2 regions of the Rhizobacter sp. P5_A1 genome follow, and region 2 is predicted to be linked to the other one. Evidence: predicted binding sites of a transcription regulator. Region 2 holds the regulator's gene; the other holds the start of a gene.

Region 1 (11,499 bases), on a different contig from region 2:
TGCGCGATCTGGCTCGTCAGCTGCGCGTTGTCCATCGGGCTGAGCGGGTCCTGGTTCTGCAGCTGCGTCACGAGCAGCTTGAGGAATCGGTCCTGGCTGCCGGGATCGTCGGCAGCGCTGGTCGCGGCGCTGCTCGTGCCGTTGATGTTGCTCAGGGTGGCGGCGGAAATGGCCATGTGCGTTCCTCAGTGGCGGGCGCGTCTTACGACTGGCCCATCTGCAAGGTCTTGAGCAACAGGCTCTTCGCCGTGTTCATGACTTCGATGTTGTTCTGGTACGAGCGCGAGGCCGAGATCATGTTGACCATCTCCTCGACCGCGTTGACGTTGCTGTAGGTCACGTAGCCGTCGGCGTCCGCGCTCGGGTGCTTCGGGTCGTGCACGCGCCGGCCCGCGGTCTGGTCTTCGCTGATCGTGCTGACCTTGACGCCGGCAGCGGTCGGGTCGTTCGCGTTCGCGCCCATCAGCTGGGTCTGGAACGTGACCTGACGCGCCTTGTAGGCCTGCCCGTCGGGGCCGGCAACGGTGTCGGCGTTCGCGAGGTTGCTCGCGACGACGTTCAGGCGCTGGCTCTGCGCGCTCGCCGCAGACCCAGACACGTTGAAGATGTTCATCATGCTCATTCAGAACTCCTTCATTGGCCGGTGATGGCGCTCAACGTCATCTTCACGTTCGCGTTGATGAAGCGCAGCGTCGCCTCGTACTTCACGGTGTTGTCGGCGAAGCTGGCGCGCTCGCGGTCCATGTCGACGGTGTTGCGGTCGAGGTTCGTCTGGCTCGGCGCTGCGTACTGCAAGGTGCTGAGGCTCGTGCCGCTCGTGGCCGCGTTGGCGCCGATGTGGCCGGGCTGGCTCGCGGTCAGCGTCGTGGCCGGCTGGCCGGCGCCGGTCGCCTCCTTCAGCGCCTGTGCGAAGTTCATCTCGCGGGCCACGTAGCCCGGCGTGTCGGCGTTCGCGATGTTGCTGGCGATCAGGCGTTGGCGCTCCGAGCGCAGACTCAGGGCCTGGGCCTGGAAATCGAGCGTGTCGGTGAGTCGGTTCAGCATGCGGTACCTCGTCGCGGAATTGGCGATGTGAGCGGATTGTGGTCAGCGGGTTGCAAAACGTAAGCGGGAATAGCGGCCGGTTCACCGCCCAATTCGCGGCCATGCGGCGCGGCCCGCGCCCCTACAGTGCGGTGATGGACACCCGGCCCGCCTGCTTCGTGCTCGTCGCCTTCGTCGCCGCGGCACTGCTGTGCGGCGGCTGGCATGGCGCCGCGTTCGCGCAGGCCGCCGACGCCTCCGGCGCGCCACAGGCCGCCAACCTCGAACAGCAGGTGCGGCAGCTCGCGCTCGACGGCAGCCATGCCGGCGCGCCGGGCGCACCGCGCGTCGAAGTCACGGTCGGCCAGCTCGACCCGCGCCTGCACCTCGCGCCGTGCCAGCGCATCGAACCCTATGTGCCAGACGGCATGCGCCTGTGGGGCAAGAGCCGGATCGGCCTGCGCTGCCTGCAGGGGCCGAGCAAGTGGAATGTCTACCTGCCGGTCACCGTGAAGGTGTTCGGCAACGCGCTGGTCGCAACCAGCGGCGTCGCGGCCGGCAGTGTGCTGAGCGCCGCCGACCTGGCGCCGGGCGAGATCGACCTCGCCGAAGACAGCTCCGCGCCCATCGCGAAGACCGAACTCGCGCTCGGGCGCGTGCTGGCCCGGCCGCTCAAGGCCGGCCAGGGCCTGCGCCAGTCGCACCTGAAGGCGCGCCAGTGGTTCGCCGCCGGCGAGACCGTGACCGTGCTGGCCCAGGGCAACGGCTTCAGCGTCGCCGGCGAAGGGCAGGCGCTGAATCCCGGCATCGAGGGCCAGCCGGTGCGGGTGCGCACCGAAAGTGGGCGAGTACTGACCGGCCAGCCGATCGGCGAGCGCCGGGTGGAACTCGCTTTGTGAACCATCTTTTCCTGGAACGCTCAGAAAACTCTAAAGTCGCCCAGTCCCGGGCCGATACAAGGTGCACATTGAACGGTCCGGGCAGGCGCCCTGGCCCTTGGAGAGCACCATGAAGATCGGCAATCCCGCAGACAAACCCGCACCGGTGGTGGTCGGCAACGGCACGCCCGCCGCCGCGAACGGCTCGGCGCAGGCCGCGGCCGCCATCCCGGCACAGGCCGATGCGAGCGCGAAGATCGAGCTCTCGAACACCGCCTCGACGCTGCTGACCGGCGGCGCGACCGCCGAGTTCGACGCCGAGAAGGTCGCCCGGATCGCCAAGGCCATCGACGACGGCACCTTCAAGATCAACGCCGAGGCGATTGCCGACAAGCTGATCTCGAACGCGCAGGAGCTGCTGGGCAAGGTCCAATCCTGAACCCTACTTCTTCACCACGGGCCCGAACTCCCATGTCCTCCCTGGTCCCCGAAACCGAACTCGAAACCGCCCTCGCCGCCGTCGAACATCGGCTCAGCGCATTGGGCATGGCGCTGTGCGTGCGCGACACCGTGGGCATCGATCTGCATGCCACCGAGTTGCACCGCGCGCTCGCGACGGCGGTCGATCAATTCGCGCTGGCCGCGCGTCGCGGCTCCGTGCCGCCGGCCCTGCGCCATCGCCTGGCCAACACCAGCGGCCAGGTCGCCGCGCAACGCGAATCGCTGGCGCGCGCCACCGCCGCGCTCGATCGCGCGATCGACGTGCTGATGCCGCGCGACAGCGCAGCGCTGTACTCGACCCTCGGCAGCGCCGATCGTGCCGCGCGCGGCGGGTCGGTGCTGGCCTGACTTCCCAGGCTCCTAGCCCGGCTCGACCGGGGTCAGCCACAAATCCTTCGCCAATCTGACGCAGGCCTCGCGGCCCTGGTAGTAGCCGGGCAGCGTCTGGATCTCGCGGTAGCCGAGCCGCGCATAGAACGCGCGCGCCGTGCCGTTCGTCAGCCGCGCCTCCAGGTACACCTGCCCGACGCCGGCGACCAGCGCCGAACGCTCGAGCCAGCCGACCAGCGCACTGCCGATGCCGCGCCGGCTCGCATCGGCGCGCACCGCGAGCAGCAGCAGGTGCGCCTCGTCGTCGTGGTATTTCATGATGCCGAACCCGAGCACATGCCGCGCTTCATCGACCGCGACGACGACGTTCGTCGCCCGATCGCGGAGGCTGCGCCGCACGCGCGGTGCGGTCCAGCTCCAGCCGAGGCCGTGCTCGACGCGATCGCGCGACAGCGTCGCGATCGCCGGCGCATCATGCTGCGTCGCGAGCCGAAGGGTGGGGGCTGCGCCCATCTCGCGCGCTACTTGACGGTGACGTCGAAGCCCACCGTCTGCGTCGCCGGGTTCAGGCTGTGCGGGCGCCGCAGCGCGAACTTCAGGTTGACGCGGCCGGCTGCCTGCGGCTTCAGACGCCACACCGTCGTGCCGCCGGCCTCGGCGGGGTTGCTGTCACGCTGACCGCGCTCGAAGCGCGACCCGAGCACGTTCAGCACGCCCGGGTTCAGATCGACGACCGACCACTCGAGGTTGTTCGCGACCGCCCATGCCGAGCTCGGCAGATCGACGCGCAACTCCTGCGCCGCCTCGAGCACGACACTCGCGCCGTCGTTGAGCTCGGACACGGTGACCGTCGCCTTGCCAGGCGCCTGGACCACGCTGCGCACGACCACCGGCTTCGGCTTGTCGGCGCTCGCGCACGCGCCGAGCAGTGCGAGCGCCACGGCCGCTGCGAGGCCGCGGCTCGACCGGCGCAAGGTCTTCGTCATTCGTTCGTTGGTCATGCGGTCGGAAGTCTCGATAGGGGCACGTCAATAGAGGCTGGTCTTGAGCCGGCCGGGCAGATCGCGGTCGTAGGCCGCGCCGTCGATCTGCGCCTGCGTCAGCGCCGCGAGAATCGTGCCGGGCGACGGCAGGCGATCACGGGCGACATGGCGCGAGGCATCCCACAACGCCGCGCGCACGATCGCCCGCGAACACTGGAAATACACGGTCTCGATGGCGATCACGAGTATCGAGCGCGGCCGCTTGCCTTCGACCTCGAAGCGCGCGAGCAGATCGGGCGCGACGCTGATGTGCGCACGGCCGTTGACACGCAAGGTCTCGCCCATCCCCGGCACCATGAACAGCAGCGCGACGCGCGGGTCGCGGATCACGTTGCGCAGGCTGTCGGCGCGGTTGTTGCCGCGCCGGTCGGGCAGCAGCAGCGTGCGTTCGTCCTCGACGACGACGAAGCCCGGCGCGTCGCCGCGCGGGGAGGCGTCGAGCCCTTCGGGCCCGGCGGTGGCGAGCACCGCGAACGGCGCCGCCTCGACGATCGCACGGTAGTGCGGGTGCAGATGATCGACCTCCTTGCGGACCGAGGCCGCGCCCGGCTCGCCGTAGAGCGCGGCGAGCGTCGCAAGGTCGTCGATGCGGTGCTCGGGCAGTGTCGGGGGTGTCGTGGTCATCGGCAAAGGGTATCAAAGTTTGCACCGCGCGCCGCCGCGCTATCCTTGGCGCCCCCCGGTCCGCGCGCCGGCACCGTTGCCATGACTGCCCTGCACATCACCGACATCGAATCCGCCATCAACTGGTGGCGCGAGCGTGCGCCGTCGCCCGACGGCATCACCGCCTGCGCCGAGGTGCGTGCGCTGGCGACCGTGTATGCGCTGATGGTGTACTACCACGAGGTCGAGTGCGACGAGGCGACCATGCCCGCCCCCGCCCGCGACGCCTGGCTCGCCTGGTACGCGAGCACGCCCGACGCGCCGTGCATCGCGATCTGCTCGACCAGCCAGGGCGACGCGGTCTGCAAGGGCTGTGGCCGCACCTTCGACGAGGTCCAGCACTGGCCGGCCATGACGCCGGCCGAGAAGCGCCGGACCTGGCGTCGCATCACGATGGACGGCAGCGCCTGGCGCTTCAACAGGTACGCCGAGCGCGCGGCGCCCGAGCAGGCCTAAGCCGCCAGCGGCAGCGACAGCACGAAGCAGCTGCCGCCGCCATCGCGCCCGTCGCAGCGCACGCTGCCGCCGTGGCGCTCGGCGATCTGCTTCACGAGGCTCAGGCCGAGGCCGACGCCGCCGGCCTGCTCGGCGTGCCCCGGCAGCCGGAAGAACGATTCGAAGATGCGCTCGCGCATCGCCTCGGGCACCCCGGGCCCGCGGTCGCAGACGCGGATCTCGGCACGGCCGGCGTGCGCCTCGACGACCACGTCGACCTCGTGCCCGCCGTAGCGCTGCGCGTTCTCGAGCAGGTTGCGCAGCGCACGGCGCAGCAGCCGGTCTTCGCCGACCACGGTGGTCGGTGTGCCGTCGACCGCGGCATCGATGCGGGCTGCCTCTTCGGCCACCATCCCGAGCAACTCGACGCGCTCGTTGCGTTCGGGCGTCGGCGCCGCATCGAGGCGGCTCGCGAGCAGCACCTCTTCGACCAGCGCATCGAGCTCGGCGACGTTGGTGTCGATCTCACGCTTGAGCCGTTGGCGCTGCACGGGCGGCGCGTCTTCGAGCATCGACACCGCCATCTTCATGCGCGCCAGCGGCGAGCGCAGCTCATGGCTCGCGTTCGCCAGCAGCGACTGGTGCGATCGCACCAGCGCCTCGACGCGCGCCGCGGCCACGTTGAAGCTCGATGCGACGGCGGCGACCTCGTCGTGCCCGGTGACGCGAACCCGATGGTGCAACTGGCCGGCACCGAACTGCTCGACGCCCTGCTTCAGCGCCTCCAGGCGCCGCGTCAGCCGCCGCACGACCGGGTAGGCGCCGGCCGCCACCGCGATGAACAGGATCACCAGCACGACGACCAGCCCGAGCCCCTGCTGCCAGGCCGGCGGCATGAACGGCAGGAACGGCGGGCCGTTGCCGGGGCCACCCGGCCCGTCCCCGCCCGGATGCGCACCCGGCGGGCCGGCGAGGCCAAGGCGGCTCTGGCGGATCAGCCCCGGACGCATGATCCACAGCGTGCGCCCGTCTTCGAGCCGCACCGCGAGCGCGCGCGCCGGACCCTCGGCCTGACGGCGTGCGAACGAATCGGATTGCGCGATGCGCACGCCGTTGTCGCTGTCGAGTGCCAGCGGCAGGCGCAGGCGCAGCGACCATTCGCGCAGCGCAGCGGCCTGGTCGTCGGCCGGCTGGTCGTGGCCGGGCAGCGAACGCTGGATCAGCTCGGCCCAGGCGCTCATGCGCTCGGTCAACACCGACTCGGCGCGAACGCGCTCCTGCTCCATGTGGCGCTGAAAGACCCAGCCCGACGCGCCGGCGAACAGCAGCAACACCACCACGACGGTGGCGTAGATGCGCAGGTACAGGTTCTTCATGCGCGGATCATGACGGCACCGCGGCGCGCCGCCCCGCCGGCGCCGCTACGCACTGCTCTCGTCGGCGTCCTGCTTGCGCGCGAACACGTAGCCGGCACCGCGCACCGTGAGCACGCGGCGCGGCAGCTTCGGGTCGTCTTCGATCACGGCCCGGATGCGCGAGATGTGCACGTCGATCGAGCGGTCGAAGGCCTCGAGCGGGTGGCCCTTCAGCGAATCCATGATCTGGTCGCGCGAGAGCACGCGACCGGGGCTTTGCGCGAGCACGACGAGCAGGTCGAACTGGTGGCCGGTCAGGTCGCAGATGGCGCCGTCGAGCCGTGCCACGCGCGCGCCGAGATCGACCTCGAGGCGCCCGAAGCGCAGCACGTCGTCGCTGGCCGGCGGCGGCGAGGCGCGGCGCAGCAAGGCCTTCACGCGGGCCAGCAGCTCGCGCGGTTCGAAGGGCTTGGGCAGGTAGTCATCGGCGCCGAGCTCGAGGCCGACGATGCGGTCCATCGGCTCGCCGCGCGCGGTCAGCATCAGCAGCGGCAAGTGGCGGTGGCGCGCATCGGCGCGCAACTCGCGGCACAGGTCGAGGCCGTCGCCATCGGGCAGCATCAGGTCGAGCACGAGCGCATCGAAGTGGTCGGCCGCGAGGCGCTCGCGGCCCGCCGCGAGCGAACCGGCGGTCTCGACCTCGAAGCCGGCACCACGCAGGTAGTCGCCGACCATCGACGCGAGGCGGGTGTCGTCGTCGATCAGCAGCAGGCGAGCGGACATGGCATGAGAGGCAGTGGGCAGGTGCGAAGCGGTCATCACGGCGCTTTGAAGGGCGAGTGCGGCCAGGCCGCTACCGGGGGCAAGCATAGCCTTGGCACGCATCATTTCGCCGGTGCCGGGGCTTCGCCGCGCGGGCTGCGCTCGTGCTGCATGCGCTGCATGCGATCTTTCATCATCGCCTGGCGCTCCTTCATGCGTTCGCCGAGCTTGGCACGCTGCTCGGGCGTCAGCACCTTCGCGACATCGAGCATCGCCTGCAGCATGCGCTTGCTGGCCTGGTCGTGCTGCGCGAGCATCTGCTGGCGCAGCGTTTGGGCGGCGCCGGCATCGACGCTCGGCGCCGCGAAGATCTGCATGCCCTTCTCGTGCAGCTCGCGGCCGGCATCGCGCTGGGCCTTCAGGTCGGTCGCCGCGGCGATCGCGATCTGCTTGATCTGGCTGCGCTGGGCCGCGCTTGCGTTCAGGCCATCGAGCATGTGATCGACGGCGCGGCCGACGTGCTCGGGAGAGCCGCCGAACATCATCATCGCGTGGCCGCCGTGACCGCCCGGGCCGCCGGCGCCCGGGTGCCCCTGCGCGTGCACCGAGAACGCGGCGCCGGCAATCGCGACGAAGAGAACGCTGACCGCCATGAGCCGCATCGCGAGCCCAGAACCCTGCCGCGGCGCGGGTACCGCCTTCACATCACGCATCGAAGTCTCCGATCGATCGGGCAGATCACCCGCGGGACGGATGATGTGCAGCCGGGGTGAAGACGGCTTGGCTGCGCCGTAAAGATCTGTGAAGGGATGCCGTGGCAGGACGTGATTCGCGGCCGACAAACTGGCAAACTCCCGCCCACGCATCACCTCAGGGACCCGCCATGAAGAAGAACGCCGCAGCCCTCCTGGGCGCATGCCTCGTGATCGCTGGATGCGCCAGCAGCCCCGCCCCTCGGCAGACGGTCGTGCGCTCGATCCCGCCGCGCCACCACGAGTCGGCGATCACGAACTATTTCGACGCGACCGCGAGGGCCATCGACCCGAGCCGCGAACTCGTGATCGGCACGCCGCAGCGCGGCGCCTGCCCGATGGGCGCCAACAACGGCGGCTACGTCGGCTGGGTCGTGCCGGTGGAATACAAGACGCGCACGAAGGACAGCGCCGTCGTCACCGTGACGAGCTATTTCTTCTGGTTCAGCGACGAGGTGGTCCGCGGCGTCACGCGGCGGATGGAGGTCTGCCCCTGAGCGAGCGTGGTGGCCTGAACCCCCGGCGCGCCGCCAAGCCGACGGCACCCAGGCCGGCGAGCATCAGCGCGCAGGTCCCGGGCTCCGGCACCGCTGTGGTCCGGAACACGACCTGGCCCACATCGACAGCGATGCGCATCGCGGCGCTCGAGCTCGCGAAGCTGGTGCCGAACTGAGGCGGGGCCGCCGCATCGAAACGCAGTGTGCTCGCGTCGAGCCCGTCGAAGAGGCTGCCGGCGGGGCCGCGCAGCTCGAACGAAGCGCCGTCGTACTTCGGCATGAAATCGGTCAGGAACACCACCGTCTGGAACGGATCGGAAGCGCTCGGCGCGATCAGCAGCAGCACGCTCGGCAATCCGGCGCCGGGCGGATTCGGCGTGCCGACGAAGAAGCTGAAATGCGCGTCCTTGATCGTGTACGACAACGAAAGCCAGCCGCCGTTGCCGTTCAGGAAATACGCATAGTCGGCTCCGCCGACCTGGAACTGTGGGTCCGGCACGAAAGCGTCGAAGGTGCCGGTGACCGGCGCGCCGTCGTAGTACGACTCGGGGCGAGGCGGCTCGAAGCCGAGGGGCAGCGGGTCGGCCTGCGCGATGCCGGAGAAGGAGCCGCTCACATGCACCGCTCGGGCCGGCTGGGTCGCGAGTGCGCATGCGGCCAGCAGCGCGATCGGCAGAAGCGCGCGAATCAAGCGGGTGACTTGCATGGGGACCTCCCACTGCGAATGCCTGATCGCAATGTAGGGTGCGCCCACATCTGTGCGCCGTAATTCGTGTGTCGCTTTGTGCCGGCCGATACAAGCGCCGCGCGAAGCGCGAAGTCGGGGAAAACTGGAGGAGAGGGAGGGATTCGAACCCTCGGAACCTTGCGGTTCGCCTGATTTCGAGTCAGGTACATTCGACCACTCTGCCACCTCTCCGGTGCCTCGGGCGCGCATCTGGATAACGAATCCGGATGACGAATCCGGATGATGAATCAGTGCCCTCGATTCGGCGGGTCTGTGCCGAGCCGCGTATTCTAGCCTAGGCTTTTCGCGGCTCCGGCTTCAACAGTGCAACGCCGCCCATGTATGGACGCAGCGCCTCGGGCACGGTGATCGACCCGTCGGCGTTCTGGCCGTTTTCGAGCACCGCGACGAGCGTGCGGCCGACCGCGAGGCCGGAGCCGTTCAGCGTGTGCACGAGTTCGTTCTTGCCCTGCGCACTCTTGAAGCGCGCCTGCATGCGGCGCGCCTGGAATGCCTCCATGTTCGAGCACGAGCTGATCTCGCGATAAGTCTGCTGCGCCGGAACCCAGACCTCGAGATCGTAGGTCTTCGCCGAGCCGAAGCCCATGTCGCCACTGCACAGCAGCACGACGCGATAGGGCAGCCCCAGTTTCTGCAGCACCGCCTCGGCGTGGCCGACCATCTGCTCGAGCGCCGCGTTGCTTTCGTCCGGATGCGTGATCTGCACCATCTCGACCTTGTCGAACTGGTGCTGGCGGATCAGGCCGCGCGTGTCGCGCCCGGCGCTGCCGGCTTCGGAACGGAAACACGGGCTGTGCGCCGTCAGCTTGATCGGCAGATCGGTCGCGGCGAGCACGCGCTCGCGCACCGTGTTCGTCAGCGAAATCTCCGAGGTCGAGATCAGGTACTGCTCGGCCTGGGCCTCGTCGCCGCCACGGCTGACCCAGAACATGTCTTGCTTGAACTTGGGCAGCTGGCCGGTGCCCTCGAGGATCTCGCGGTTCACGATGTACGGCGTGTAGCACTCGGTGTAGCCGTGTTCGAGCGTCTGCACATCGAGCATGAACTGCGCGAGCGCGCGGTGCAGCCGCGCGGCCGGCCCGCGCAGGAAGCTGAAGCGCGAACCGGACAGCAGCGCGCCGGTGTCGAAATCGAGCCCGAGCGGCGCGCCGAGATCGACATGGTCGCGCGTCGGGAAGTCGAAGCTGCGCGGCGTGCCCCAGCGGCGCACCTCGACGTTCGCGGTCTCGTCGGCACCGACCGGCACGTCGTCCTGCGGAAGGTTCGCCACGCCCATCAGCATCGCGGAAAGTTCGGTCTGAATGGCCTCGAGCTGCTCGGCGGAGGTCTTCAGTTCATCGCCGATGCCGCCGACCTCGGCCATCGCCGGCGCAGTGTCTTCGCCCTTCGCCTTGCGCTGGCCGATCTGCTTCGACAGGCTGTTGCGCCGCGCCTGCAGTTCCTCGGTGCGGACCTGGATCGTGCGGCGCTCCGACTCGAGCGTGCCGAAGCGAGCGACGTCGAGAAACGGCTGGGGCGACTCGCGCGTCTCCAGGCGGGCGACGACGTGGGCCAGATCCTTGCGCAGCAAAGTGATGTCGAGCATGACGCGACGCGCACACGGCGCGTTGGGTGAGTCCAGTGGAGCGCGGATTGTAGGCAGTGGGGCCGGCCCTCGTGGCCCTTCGGGGCCCCTCGCCCTTCGCTTCGCGTCCTACGCCATCTGCGCCTGCTGCGGCCGGCTCATCGTGATGACATGCTGCTGGTGGTTGCTGCCGGTCGCGCGCGCGTCGCACAGCACGCGCGAGGCGCAGTCGGCGCAGCGCCCGCACTGGGTCGCGACGCCGAGGTCGAACTGCAGGCACTCGAGGCTGTGCGCCCCGTCGGCCGCGGCCTGGCGGATCTGGTGGTCAGAGACCCTGCGACACACGCAAACAATCATGTCCGTCCTTTGTCGAGCCGCGCGCCGTGGCACGCTAGCTCGGTTCACCCATCTGCGACTGCAGATAATTTTCCAGCCCGACCTTTCCGATCAGATCGATCTGGGTTTCCAGAAAGTCGATGTGCTCTTCGGTGTCATCGAGGATGCCTTGCAGCAGGTCCCGCGACACGTAGTCGCGCACCGACTCGCAATGCGCGATGCCGTCCTTGATCGTCGCCTGCGCGCCGGTCTCCGACTGCAGATCGCAGCTCAGCACCTCGGGCACGTTCTCGCCGATCAGCAGCTTGCCGAGGTCCTGCAGGTTCGGCAGGCCCCCGAGCACGAAGATGCGTTCCATCAGCTGGTCTGCGTGCTTCATCTCGCCGATCGACTCCTCGTATTCCTTCTTCGCCAGCTTGTCGAAACCCCAGTGCTTGAGCATCCGGTAATGCAGGAAGTACTGGTTGATCGCGGTCAGCTCGTTCTTCAGCTGCGCATTCAGGTGGACGAGGACTTGCGGATCGCTTTTCATTGGTGGCTCCGATGGCGTGGGATGTCGGCGCGGCCTTCAGCGGCGCGCGGGCCTCGCCGCGCGCGAGCGCAGCGGCAGGC
Region 2 (11,499 bases):
TGGTGTACGCCGTCGGTCTCGCGCTGTGCGCGGGGTTGTTCATGGACCGGGGATAGCGCACGGCGGCGTTGCTCAACGCCCGGCCGCCACCAGCGCCTCGCGCACCGCGGCGACCTGGCGCCGCGAGACTGCGAGCCATTCGTCGACCGACGCCATGCGCACGGCCCAGCCCTCGCCGCCCTCTTCGTCGCCCTCGCCGGCGATCGCATGTCGCTCGAGCGCGCGCACCGCGCTGCGCGCGACGAGCGCGTTGCGGTGCACGCGCAGGAAGCGTTCGCCGAGGCGCTGTTCGAGGTCGGACAGCGCCTCGTCGAGCACGTAGCTGCGGTCGGCGGTGCGCAAGGTCACGTACTTCAGCTCGGCCTTGAAGTACAGCACCTCGGCGAGCGGCACGCGCAGCACGCGGCCGCGATCGGTGACGACGATCGTCGGCGTGTCATCGGATGCGCCGGGGCCTGCGGCCGAGGGGGCCGACGCGGCCTCGCGCCGCAGCGCGAGCCGCTGCGCGACGCGCTGCAGCGCGGCATGCAGGCGCTCGCGCCGCACCGGCTTGGTCAGGTAGTCGATCGCGTCGAGATCGAACGCATGCAGCGCGTGCTGCGCATGCGCGGTGACGAAGACGACGGCGGGCGGATCGGCCAGGCGCTTCAGTTCGGCCGCGAGCTGCATGCCGTCGCGGCCCGGCATCTGCACGTCGAGCAGGATCAGGTCGCAGCGCTGTTCGGCGAGCCACGCGAGCGCCTGCGCCGCGTTCGCCGCCTCGCCGACGACGCTGGCCTTCGGCTCGACGCTGTCGTGCACGAGCCCGCGCAGCCGCAGCCGCGCGAGATCCTCGTCGTCGACGAGCAGGACACGCAATGTCATGGCGGGGCCCTCACAGCGGCAGCACGATCTGCACCCGGAACACGTCGGCTTCGCGGCGCGTCTCGAATTGCGCCGCGACGTCGTGCATCAGGCGCAGGCGTTCACGCACGTTGCGCAGCGCGATGCCGTTGCCGGGCTCGGAGCCCGCGGCCGGCACGCTGTTGACGATCGAGACCAGCGCGCGGCCGAGCTTGACGCGCGTGCGCACGCGGATCACACCGCCCGCGGCGTCGGGCTCGATGCCGTGGCGCACGGCGTTCTCGACCAGCGGCTGCAGCAGCAGCGGCGGCACGCGCGCGGCACCGGCATCGGGGTCGAGTTCCCAGACCACCTGCAGGCGGCCGCCGAAGCGGACCTGCTCGATCGCCAGGTAGCGCTGCGCGAGCTCGACCTCCTCGGCCAGCGAGACCGACACGGGGTTCTCGGTGATCGCGACGCGGAACAGCTCGGCCAGGTCCTCGAGCACCGCCTCGGCCGTGGCCGGGTCGTGGCGCACCAGCGCCAGCGCGGTGTTCAGCGTGTTGAACAGGAAGTGCGGGCGGATGCGCGATTGCAGTTCGGCCAGCCGCGCGGTCGTGTCGGCCGGCAGCAGCGCCTGCGTGCGCAACTGCAGCCACTGGAACACCGCGCCCGCGAGCGCGGCGCCGGCCAGCGCCGGCGCGAGCCACGTCGGCGTACCGAGCGGGTCGCCGGCGGCCAGCCAGCCGAGCGCCGAGCCGGCCGCTCCGCTGGCCGCCCCGAGCACGAGCGCGACACCCCACTGCCCGGCGCGCGACAGGCGGCCGAACGGCCGCCGCCCCGCGCAGGCGACCAACAGCCACAGCAGCACCGCCGGCAGCGCGACGCTCGACCCCGCCGCGAACGCCGCGACCCAGCCGGCGAACGAACTGGCGCCGAACAGCACGCCGATCGCCAGCACGCCGTGCACGAACAGCAGCGCCCGCAGCACGACGCCGACGTGGCAGACATCGAAGACCGAGCCCGGCACCGGGGCCACCGCCGCCGCATCGACCGGGGCGAGCGCGTCGAACAGCGTCGTGCCGAAGCCGCTCGTGCGCAGTTCGCCGGGCCGTGTGGGCGCGGCGGCGGGCGTAGCGGGTGTCGGCGGGCGTGCTGGCATCGCTGAAGGGGCGGGAACGGTGGCCTCGATAGAATCCGAGACCCGCATTGTCCAGCGCAGCACCGATGTCCTCCAACCAACTCGACAAAAAATCTGAAGCCTGGTCGGCCCTGTTCTCGGAGCCGATGAGCGAGCTGGTCAAGCGCTACACCGCCAGCGTCGGCTTCGACCAGCGCCTGTGGAAGGCCGACATCACCGGCAGCCTCGCGCATGCCGAGATGCTGGCGGCGCAACAGATCATCTCGGCCGACGACCACGCCGCGATCCAGCGCGGCATGCAGACCATCACCGAGGAGATCGAGTCCGGCCGCTTCGAGTGGAAGCTCGATCTCGAGGACGTGCACCTGAACATCGAGGCGCGCCTGACCAGCCTGGTCGGCGCTGCCGGCAAGCGGCTGCACACCGGCCGCTCGCGCAACGACCAGGTCGCGACCGACGTGCGCCTGTGGCTGCGCGACGAGATCGGCGCGATCGCCGGGCTGCTGACCGAGCTGCAGCGCGCGCTGGTCGAGGTCGCCGAGAAGAACGCCGAGGTGATCCTGCCCGGGTTCACGCACCTGCAGGTGGCCCAGCCGGTGAGCTTCGGGCACCACCTGCTCGCGTACGTCGAGATGTTCGCGCGCGACGCCGAGCGCATGGCCGACGTGTTCCGGCGCACCAACCGGCTGCCGCTCGGCGCCGCGGCGCTGGCCGGCACGAGCTACCCGCTCGACCGCGAGCGCGTCGCGCGCACGCTCGGGATGGTCGACGACTCGGGCCTCGCCTGCATCTGCCAGAACAGCCTCGACGCGGTCAGCGACCGCGATTTCGCGATCGAGTTCACGTCGGCCGCGGCGCTGTGCATGATCCACTTCTCGCGCCTGAGCGAAGAGCTGGTGCTGTGGATGAGCCAGAACTTCGGCTTCATCGACCTGGCCGATCGCTTCTGCACCGGCTCGTCGATCATGCCGCAGAAGAAGAACCCCGACGTGCCCGAACTTGCCCGCGGCAAGACCGGCCGCGTCGTCGGCCACCTGATGGGCCTGCTGACCCTGATGAAGGGCCAGCCGCTGGCGTACAACAAGGACAACCAGGAAGACAAGGAACCGCTGTTCGACAGCGTCGACACGCTGAAGGACACGCTGCGCATCTTCATCGAGCTCGTCGCCGGCATCACCGTGAAGCCCGAGGCGATGGAGCGCGCGGCCTCGCGCGGCTACGCGACCGCGACCGACCTGGCCGACTACCTCGTCAAGAAGGGCCTGCCGTTCCGCGACGCGCACGAGGTCGTCGCGCATGCGGTCAAGCTCGCGATCCAGCGCGGGCTCGATCTCTCCGAGCTGCCGCTGGCGACGCTGCAGTCGTTCAACCCGTTGATCGCCGACGATGTCTACGCGGTGCTGAGCCTGCGCGGCTCGCTGAACGCACGCGGCGTGCTCGGCGGCACGGCGCCGGCGCAGGTGCGCGCGCAGGTCGTGCGGCACCGCGCCCGGTTGGCACGGCCGGCCTGAGCCCTCAGTCGCGCAGCGGCGACAACGCAGGCCGGGCGCGGAACGGCACGCGGTAGAGCCACAGGCGCCGGCCGTCAGGACACTCGATCACCTTCGTCGCCGCGAAACCGGGTGCGTCGAATTCGAGGCTGACGAGCCACGCGCCGGGCCGCAATTCGCGCGTCGCCTTCTCGGCCGCGCGGTCCATGCTTTCGGGGCGCTGGAAGACGTAGACCAGGTCGTAGCCGGACCAGTCCGCGGCCCAGATGTCGCCGCGCCGCAGTGTCGCAAAGCGGCAGCGCCAGCCGCACAGCAGGCGCAGCGGCCAGCTCCATTCGAGGCCGTGCAACGCGGCGCCCGGGTACTCGCGGCGCAGCTCGCGCAGGCCGTCGCCGAGGCCGCAGCCGGCATCGAGCACGCGTGCGCCCGGCGCCAGCGGCGCGAGTTGCGCCAGGCCCTGCAGCGCACCGGCGGGCGTCGGGAACAACGGCGCATCGCGCCACGCATTGATGGGATAGACGAGCGCCAGCAGCACGAGCGGCAGCAGCCAGCCCCATGCCGGCAGCGCACCGGCGATGCCCGAGACCGCGAGCGACAACGGAAACCCGGCGGCGACGAAGAGGCGCCGCCATGGCGTGCTGCCGAGCACGCTGAGCGCGGCACCCAGCGCAACGGCCGCCGCGATCGCGACCGCGAGCGGCGCGTCGACCGAGCGCAGCAACGCGAACACGACCCAGCCGAGGGCCCAGGCCAGCAGGGCCGGCAGGGGCCAGATCATGGCCTTCAGAATTTGAACGCGAGGCGCAGGCCGCCCCAGTGCCGGCCGGTCACGCGGATCGGCGCGGCCGCTTCCTTCATCACGACGAAGCTGCCGCCGCCCATGTCGCGACGGTAGGTCTGGAGCAGGAACGGGCGCTCGTTGCGCGCCGAGGCCAGGCCGGTGCGGTCGTTGAAGATGCGACGGTAGCGGCTGTTCGCGCTGTCCCACGCGAGGTCGCCGCGCTGCGGCTGGTTGTACGTGCGGTTGTGCGTCGCGACATAGCCATTGCGGTCCACCGCGATGCAGAACACGACCTTCGGGCTCAGCGCCAGCATGCGCTCCTGCACCTGCGGAAAGAGCTTGTCGGCGAGCGCGACGAAGCGCGTCGTGTGTTGCGGCGGGTTCGTGTTCGGCATCGGCTGGTAGGCCTCGTCGAACAGGCTCGCGAGCGGGATCGCGGCGTTCGCGACCGCCTCCTCGAGCAGCGTGCCGATCTGCTGCGCCGCGGCGATCGCGGCGTCGATGTAGGGCGTGTCCTCGGTCTCGATGCCGCACTCGGCGACGAGCTCGATCAGGTGCTCCGAGACGCCGAGAAAGGCCTCGCTGCGCTTCATCGCGGCGCCGAGCGCCCGCCCGGTCTGGGCCATCTCGGCGGCGATGCCGACCATCTGCGAATCGAGCCCGGCGCAGATCGTGCGGCTCTGTTCGGCAGCCTGGATGATGCTCGTGACGGCGCCCTGCACATCGGCCAGCGCGGCATGGAACTCGCCACGCTGCGCGGCGTTTTCGTCGAAGCGGATCTCGCGCGCGAGCGCGTCGATGCGCTTGTCGAGCACGCCGACCGTGCGCATGATCTCCTTCGACGAGAACTCGACCTTGCCGGCCAGGTCCTTCACCGCATCGGCGACGACGCCGAAGCCGCGCCCGGCGTCGCCGGCGCGCTTCGCCTCGACCGACGCGTTGAACGCGACCAGCCTCGTCTGCAGCGCGATCTGCGAGATGCTCTCGGCCGCCTGCGCGACATCGCGCAAGGTCGAGACCACGTCGCCGACCTCGCGACCGACGCCTTCGACCGCGATACGCACGCGCTCGACGGCGCCGAGCCCGGCGGTCGAGACGCTGCCGATGCTGGCCTGTGCGCGATTGATGTCCTTGACCTGCGCCGTCAGCGCGGCCACCGCGACCACGCCGCGCTCCGACGCCTTGGTCGTGTCGTCGAGCAGCCCGCGCACCTCGGCGGATTCGCGGCCGATCGTCGAGGCCTGCTGGCCGATCGTGCGGATCGCCGCGTCCAGATCGGGCTGCGCGGTGAGCGTGACCGGGTCGACCGGGTCGATCGTCGCCTTCGGGGCCCGCTTCAGCGTCAGCAGCATCGGATGCTCCGGCGTCAGTAGGCGCGCAGCTTCACGCGCAGCCGCGCGATCGACTGGCTGTGCAGCTGGCAGACGCGCGATTCGGTCACCTTCAGCACCGCGGCGATTTCCTTCAGGTTCATGTCGTGCTCGTAGTACATGCTCATCACGTACTGCTCGCGCTCGGGCAGCACCTTGATCGCCTCGACCAGCGCCTCGCGCATGCGGTGGTCCTGCAGCTGCGCGAGCGGGTTGCTCTCCTCGTCGCCGACATGGCGGTCGAGGAAGTCGTTGTCACCCTCGTCGCCGGACATGTCCTCGAGGTAGACGAGCTGGGTGCCGCGCACCTTGCCGAGCAGTTCCTGGTATTCGGTCAGCGTCGTGCCCATCTCTTTCGCGATCTCGCTCTCGGCCGGCGCGCGGCCGAGCTTTTGTTCTAGCTTGTGCACCGCGGATTCGATCGTGCGCTGCTGCTTGCGGGTGCCGCGCGAGAGGTAGTCGTTGCCGCGCAGCTCGTCGAGCATCGCGCCGCGAATGCGCTGCGTCGCGAAGGTCTCGAACTGCACGCCCTGCGCGGCGTCGAAGCGGCTCAGCGCGTCGGCCAGGCCGATCATGCCGACCTGGATCAGGTCGTCGATCTCGACGTTGGCGGGCAGCTTCGCGATCATCTGGTGCGCGAGGCGGCGCACCAGCGGGCTGTACTGCTTCAAGGTCGAGTTCAGATCCAGCTGGCCTTTGGCGGTGTACATGGATTGCTCCGAAGAATTCAGTTGTGGGCCCATGCGAGCTCGGCTCCAGCGTTCGTGATCGGGTGCGGCGGCGCCGCGTGCAGTGCGTCGCCGTGCGCCGATCGCAGCTGCTCGCGCACCAGGCGGCGCAGTTCGGGGGTCGGCGCCTCGGTGGCATCGCAGGCCGGGTCGATCTGGACCCAGTCGCGCAGCACCGCGCCGAGAAAGTCGTCGGCGCAGGTGGCGATCTGCATCGCGATGCGCTCCGAGCGCGGCGAGTGCTTCGCGGCGCCGAGCAGCAGGTCGTGCACGACCAGGCCGGCGCGCTGCGTCAGCAGCTTCATCGCCGCATAGGCGTGGGTCACGCTCGCGGGCCGGTCGTCGGCGAGCAGCAAGGGACGTACGCGCTCCAGATCGGGGCTGCGTGCGAACAGCCGGCACAGGTCGGAGGCGCTGGCGTGCACCAGCACCACGTCGCACTGCGGCGCGGCCTCGATCGCCGCCTGCAGGAAGGCCGCGGTCGAGCCGGTCGAATCGACGAAGCGCAGCGGCAGGCCGCGCGCCGCGAGGTACGAGACCCGCGCCGACAGCGGCTCGACGCAGGCGGCGAGATCGAGCAGCGCCATCTCGCTGTGCGGGCTCGCGCGCTCGGCGGCGTCGACGACCAGCGTGTGCTTGCCGTGCTCGGCGAACGCGGTGCACAGGCGCTCCAGCATCACGCCGCCGAACGCGACGTTCGGGTTCGAGACGACGGGCAGCAGGCACACGCGCGAGTGGGCGAAGAGGCGGCGCAGGCCATCGGCCTGGTCGAGCGGAATGGAGCGTGACATGGGGGTGGTCGCGGCTGAAGAGCGGTTCATCGGCGCGTCGGAATCAGGCGTGCAGCGCGGGGCGCGCCGTGCGGGCGTCGGGGCGCGCGCTCTGGCCGAGCGGCGCGGTGAAAATCAGGCTGACGTCGCTCGCGTCGAGCTTGTAGGCGCTGCTGCCGCCGGCGCGCAGCGCCCGGTGCACCAGCGCGTTGGCCGACAGGCGATGCCAGTCTTCCGGCACGCGCTGGCCGTTCGCGACGCCGATCACCTTCAGCTTCATGCGAATCAGCGCGTCGAGCGCGGGCCCCAGCTTGACGGCCTCGTCCATCTTCGACAGCACGACGCCGGCGCACAGCGCGGCGTGGTACGAGATCATCACGTCCTCGATCGTCTCGCCCTGCGAGGCCGCGTTGATCACGAGCAGCTTCCTGATCGAGCGGTGGCTCAGCATGTCGAGCAGCTCGCGGGTGCGCGCATCGCGCTGCGCCATGCCGGCGGTGTCGATCAGCACCATCTTCTTGGCCGAGAGCAGCTCGAGCAGGTCTTCGAGCGAGGCCCGGTCGTGCGCGGTGTGCACCGGCACGCCGAGGATGCGGCCGTAGGCGCGCAGCTGTTCGTGCGCGCCGATCCGGTAGGCATCGAGCGTGATCAGGCCGAGGTTCGCGGCGCCGTACTTGGCGGCGAACGCCGCGGCGATCTTCGCGGTGGTGGTGGTCTTGCCGACCCCGGTCGCGCCGACCAGCGCGTAGACGCCGCCCTGGTCTTCGAGCGGGGCTTCGGCGTCGGCCGTCAGCAGGTTGCGTTCGAGCACGTTGGCGGCCCAGGTGGCCTCGTCGCTCACGTCCATCGGCAGGCTGTCGCCGATCTTGCGGATCAGCGCCGGCGAGAAGCCGCAGTCGAGCAGCTTCTGCGTCAGGCGTGCCTGCGCCGGCTGGCGATTCAGCTTCTCCATGAAGGCGAGCGCGCCGAAGCGCTCTTCGATCAGGCCCTTCATCGAGCGCAGTTCGCTCATCATGTCTTCCTGGTCGCGGCGCGACGCGGCGTGGTTCGCCGATGGCTCGGGCTGCAGGTCGGCGAGCGCCGGCGCGTAGCTCTGCGCGACCGGCGGTGCCTCGCGCAGCACCGGCGCTGCCGGCACGCTCATGCGCTGCTCGAGCACGCTGGCGCGCTCCGGCGCGGGCGCCGCCGCGACACGCGGCTCGTCGCGCGCCGGCGTCTGCGGCGAGGGCGATTCGGTGGTCATCGATGCCTGGCGACGGCGCAGCATGCGCTCGCGCACATAGTCCTGGAACGACAGCGTGCTCATCGACAGCTGGGCCACGTCGACATCGACCTCGCTGTGCACCGGCGCCGGCCTGGCGGGCGCCGCGGCGGCCGGCGTCTTGGCCGCCATGCGCTCGATCTGCTTCATGCCCTCGGGCGCCATCGCGAGCACCTCGACGCCATCGACCGACGGCTTGGTGGACAGCACGACCGCGTCCTCGCCCAGGGCCTGCCGCACCAGAACGAGTGCATCGCGCGAAGTGCGCGCAGTAAAGCGACGAACGTTCATGAGTGGGCTCCAATGATCGAACCGATGCGGATCGAATGCGTTTCAGGAATCTCGCTGTGGCCGAGCACGCGCAGACGTGGTGCGGCGCGCTTCAGCAGGCGCGCCATCGGCGCGCGGATCATGTCGGGCACCAGCAGGCAGGCCGGGTGGCCCAGGTCTTCCTGGCGCTTTGCGGAATCCGCGGCGCTCTTCGCGAGCGTCTCGGCCACGCCGGGGTCGAGCGCCGCGCCGTGCGGCGAATTGAGGGCCTGCGTGACGAGGCGCTCGAGCTCGGGTTCCAGCGCGATCACCTCGAGCTCGCGCACCGGCCCGTAGATCTGCTGCACGATGCTCGGCGCCAGGTGGATGCGGATGCGGCGCGCCAGTTCGGCCGGGTCGGTGACGGTCGCGGCGGTCTCGGCCAGGCTCTCGACGATCGAGCGCATGTCGCGGATGTGCACGCCTTCTTCGAGAAGAAGCTGCAGAACCTTTTGCAGTGCGGCGATGCCAACCATCTTGGGGACCACGTCTTCGATCAGTTTCGGGGCCAGCTTCGTCACGTGCTCGACGAGCTGCTGGGTCTCGACGCGGCCCAGCAATTTGGCCGCGTGAAGTTGCATCAAGTGTGAAAGATGCGTCGCCACGACGGTCGAGCAATCAACAACCGTAAATCCGGCCATTTGGGCCGACTCGCGCTGGCGCTCCTCGATCCAGACCGCCGGCAGCCCGAACGCCGGGTCGGTGGTGCGCGTGCCGATCAATTGCGTCGTCGCGCCACCCGGGTTGATCGCGAGCAGCATGCCGGGATAGGCCTCGCCTTCGCCGACGACCGCGCCGCGCAGGGTCAGGCGGTAGGCGCTGGGCTTGAGCTCGAGGTTGTCGCGGATGTGCACCGGCGGCGGCAGGAAGCCGACGTCCTGCGCGAACTTCTTGCGCACGCCCTTGATGCGGCCGAGCAGGTCGCCCTGGCGCGCCTTGTCGACCAGCGCGATGAGCCGGTAGCCGACCTCCAGGCCGAGCGTGTCGACCGGCATCAGGTCGTCCCAGGTCGCCTCGGGGTTGGCCTGCGCGGCCTCGGCCGGGCGCGGCGGCGGCGTCTCGGCGGCGCGCTTGTCGCGCTGGTGCATCCACCACGCCGCGTAGCCGAAGCCCGCCGCGAGCGACAGGAACACGACATTCGGCATGCCCGGGATCACGCCGAGCAGCGCAATCACGCCGCCGGTGATGCCCAGGGCCTTCGGCGAACTGAAGACCTGGGCCGCGATCTGGCTGCCGACGTCCTCGCCCTTGCCGACGCGCGAGACGACCATCGCCGCGGCGACCGAAATCAGCAGCGCCGGGATCTGCGCGACCAGCGCGTCGCCGACCGCGAGCAGGATGTAGCTGTTCGCCGCCTGCGCGGCGCTGAGGTCGTGCTGGGCGACGCCGATCACGAAGCCGCCGACGATGTTGATGAACAGGATCAGCAGGCCGGCCATCGCGTCGCCGCGCACGTACTTGCTGGCACCGTCCATCGAGCCGTAGAACTCGGCCTCGTCGCCGACCTCGGCGCGCCGGCGCTTCGCCTCCTTGTCGTCGATCAGGCCGGCGTTCAGGTCGGCGTCGATCGCCATCTGCTTGCCGGGCATCGCATCGAGCGTGAAGCGCGCGCCGACCTCGGCGATGCGCTCGGCACCCTTGGTCACGACGATGAAGTTGATGACCACCAGGATCGCGAACACGATCAGGCCGACCGCGAAGTTGCCGCCGATCAGGAAGTGGCCGAACGACTCGATCACCGCGCCCGCCGCGCCGGCGCCGGTGTGGCCCTCGAGCAGCACGACGCGGGTCGACGCGACGTTCAGCGACAGCCGCAGCAGCGTCGTCAGCAGGATCACCGACGGGAACGCCGCGAAGTCCAGCGGCTTGACCATGTAGGCCGCGACCATCATCACCATCAGCGCCATCGCGATGTTGAAGGTGAACAGCAGGTCGAGCGCGAACGGCGGCAACGGCAGCACCATCATCGCGAGGATCATCACGACGACCAGCGGCGCCGCCATCGAGCGGATCGCCTTCGCGTTCGGGCCGAGCCAGGCTTGCAACTGCTGCAACGGGTTCATGTCGGTCGGAAGCTCCGGAAGCGGGGTGGCGGGACGCACCGGGAGGTGCTGCGCCATTGTTCCGGGACGGCCCTGAAACTTGAGCCGGATAAGAGGGGTGAAGCGCAGCCACTTCGGCGCCTGGGCCGGGCGTGGTCGAGCCCGGAGACCGCTTGCCCGGCCCTGAACGTGCCGCGCGCGACGCGATTGCCGTGCGGATCGCGCAGCCAGTGCAGGCGATGCATCGGCCGGCCGCAACCGGATCAGCTGCGGGCCCAGCAGCGCCGGTCTCGGATAGTGGTAGCGGCTGCGATGCTGGACGACGACGCGCACGCAGCGTTCTTATCACCTACCCGCGCCATGGGGTGATGCGCGGTAACCATCGCCTCACGTTCGCCCGGTAGCGCTTGTACTCGTCGGCGAACTGCTCGCCCAGCGCAGGCTCTTCGTAGGCGACAACGAACAAGAAGAATCCGGCCCACACGATCGCGCCGTACTCCAGCACCGTGACGCTCCCGAACAGGAGGCCCTGGCCGGCGATCAACGCCGTGACTGCGACGTACATCGGATTGCGGACGTAGCGATAGAACCCGGTGACGACGAGGCGCTTGGGAGGCATCACGGGCGCCGGTGTGCCGAGGCCCTGCAACGCGAAGCGAGCGAACGAATCGAGCAAGATGGGCAACCCGGCGACGATCAGGGCGGCGCCGAGCACGCGCGCGCTCGGGAATAGCGGAGGCGCGAAGTGCCAGTGCGTGAGGTACCAAGGGACGTACACGGCGAGC

Evidence for each region. The regulator FliA, encoded in region 2, starts transcription of late flagellar genes. The targets are predictions, from matches to a motif close to CTAAAGTTTNNNNNNNNNNNGCCGNTA.
Region 1: a site for FliA is predicted at 1,953-1,979, ahead of flgM (flagellar biosynthesis anti-sigma factor FlgM). Genes of this name have one in related genera too.

Annotation. Positions count from the first base shown of each region.
Region 1 is NZ_JBFUKR010000004.1:308,681-320,179, forward strand. It holds gene AC1DTW_RS06555 (flagellar hook assembly protein FlgD) at 1-176, opposite strand, end outside; gene flgC (flagellar basal body rod protein FlgC) at 203-622, opposite strand; gene flgB (flagellar basal body rod protein FlgB) at 634-1,044, opposite strand; gene flgA (flagellar basal body P-ring formation chaperone FlgA) at 1,179-1,922, shown strand; gene flgM (flagellar biosynthesis anti-sigma factor FlgM) at 2,032-2,340, shown strand; gene AC1DTW_RS06580 (hypothetical protein) at 2,373-2,750, shown strand; gene AC1DTW_RS06585 (GNAT family N-acetyltransferase) at 2,763-3,245, opposite strand; gene AC1DTW_RS06590 (protease inhibitor I42 family protein) at 3,254-3,733, opposite strand; gene AC1DTW_RS06595 (pyridoxamine 5'-phosphate oxidase family protein) at 3,761-4,399, opposite strand; gene AC1DTW_RS06600 (DUF3717 domain-containing protein) at 4,481-4,894, shown strand; gene AC1DTW_RS06605 (sensor histidine kinase) at 4,891-6,249, opposite strand; gene AC1DTW_RS06610 (response regulator) at 6,295-7,011, opposite strand; gene AC1DTW_RS06615 (Spy/CpxP family protein refolding chaperone) at 7,113-7,703, opposite strand; gene AC1DTW_RS06620 (hypothetical protein) at 7,874-8,239, shown strand; gene AC1DTW_RS06625 (PEP-CTERM sorting domain-containing protein) at 8,211-8,945, opposite strand; tRNA gene AC1DTW_RS06630 (tRNA-Ser) at 9,071-9,158, opposite strand; gene serS (serine--tRNA ligase) at 9,262-10,572, opposite strand; gene AC1DTW_RS06640 ((2Fe-2S)-binding protein) at 10,681-10,896, opposite strand; gene bfr (bacterioferritin) at 10,943-11,419, opposite strand.
Region 2 is NZ_JBFUKR010000002.1:76,726-88,224, forward strand. It holds gene AC1DTW_RS02150 (hypothetical protein) at 1-56, shown strand, start outside; gene AC1DTW_RS02155 (LytR/AlgR family response regulator transcription factor) at 73-864, opposite strand; gene AC1DTW_RS02160 (sensor histidine kinase) at 875-1,984, opposite strand; gene argH (argininosuccinate lyase) at 2,050-3,474, shown strand; gene AC1DTW_RS02170 (class I SAM-dependent methyltransferase) at 3,479-4,231, opposite strand; gene AC1DTW_RS02175 (methyl-accepting chemotaxis protein) at 4,237-5,586, opposite strand; gene AC1DTW_RS02180 (RNA polymerase sigma factor FliA) at 5,601-6,314, opposite strand; gene AC1DTW_RS02185 (MinD/ParA family ATP-binding protein) at 6,332-7,123, opposite strand; gene flhF (flagellar biosynthesis GTPase FlhF) at 7,167-8,654, opposite strand; gene flhA (flagellar biosynthesis protein FlhA) at 8,651-10,735, opposite strand; gene AC1DTW_RS02200 (methyltransferase family protein) at 11,064-11,499, opposite strand, start outside.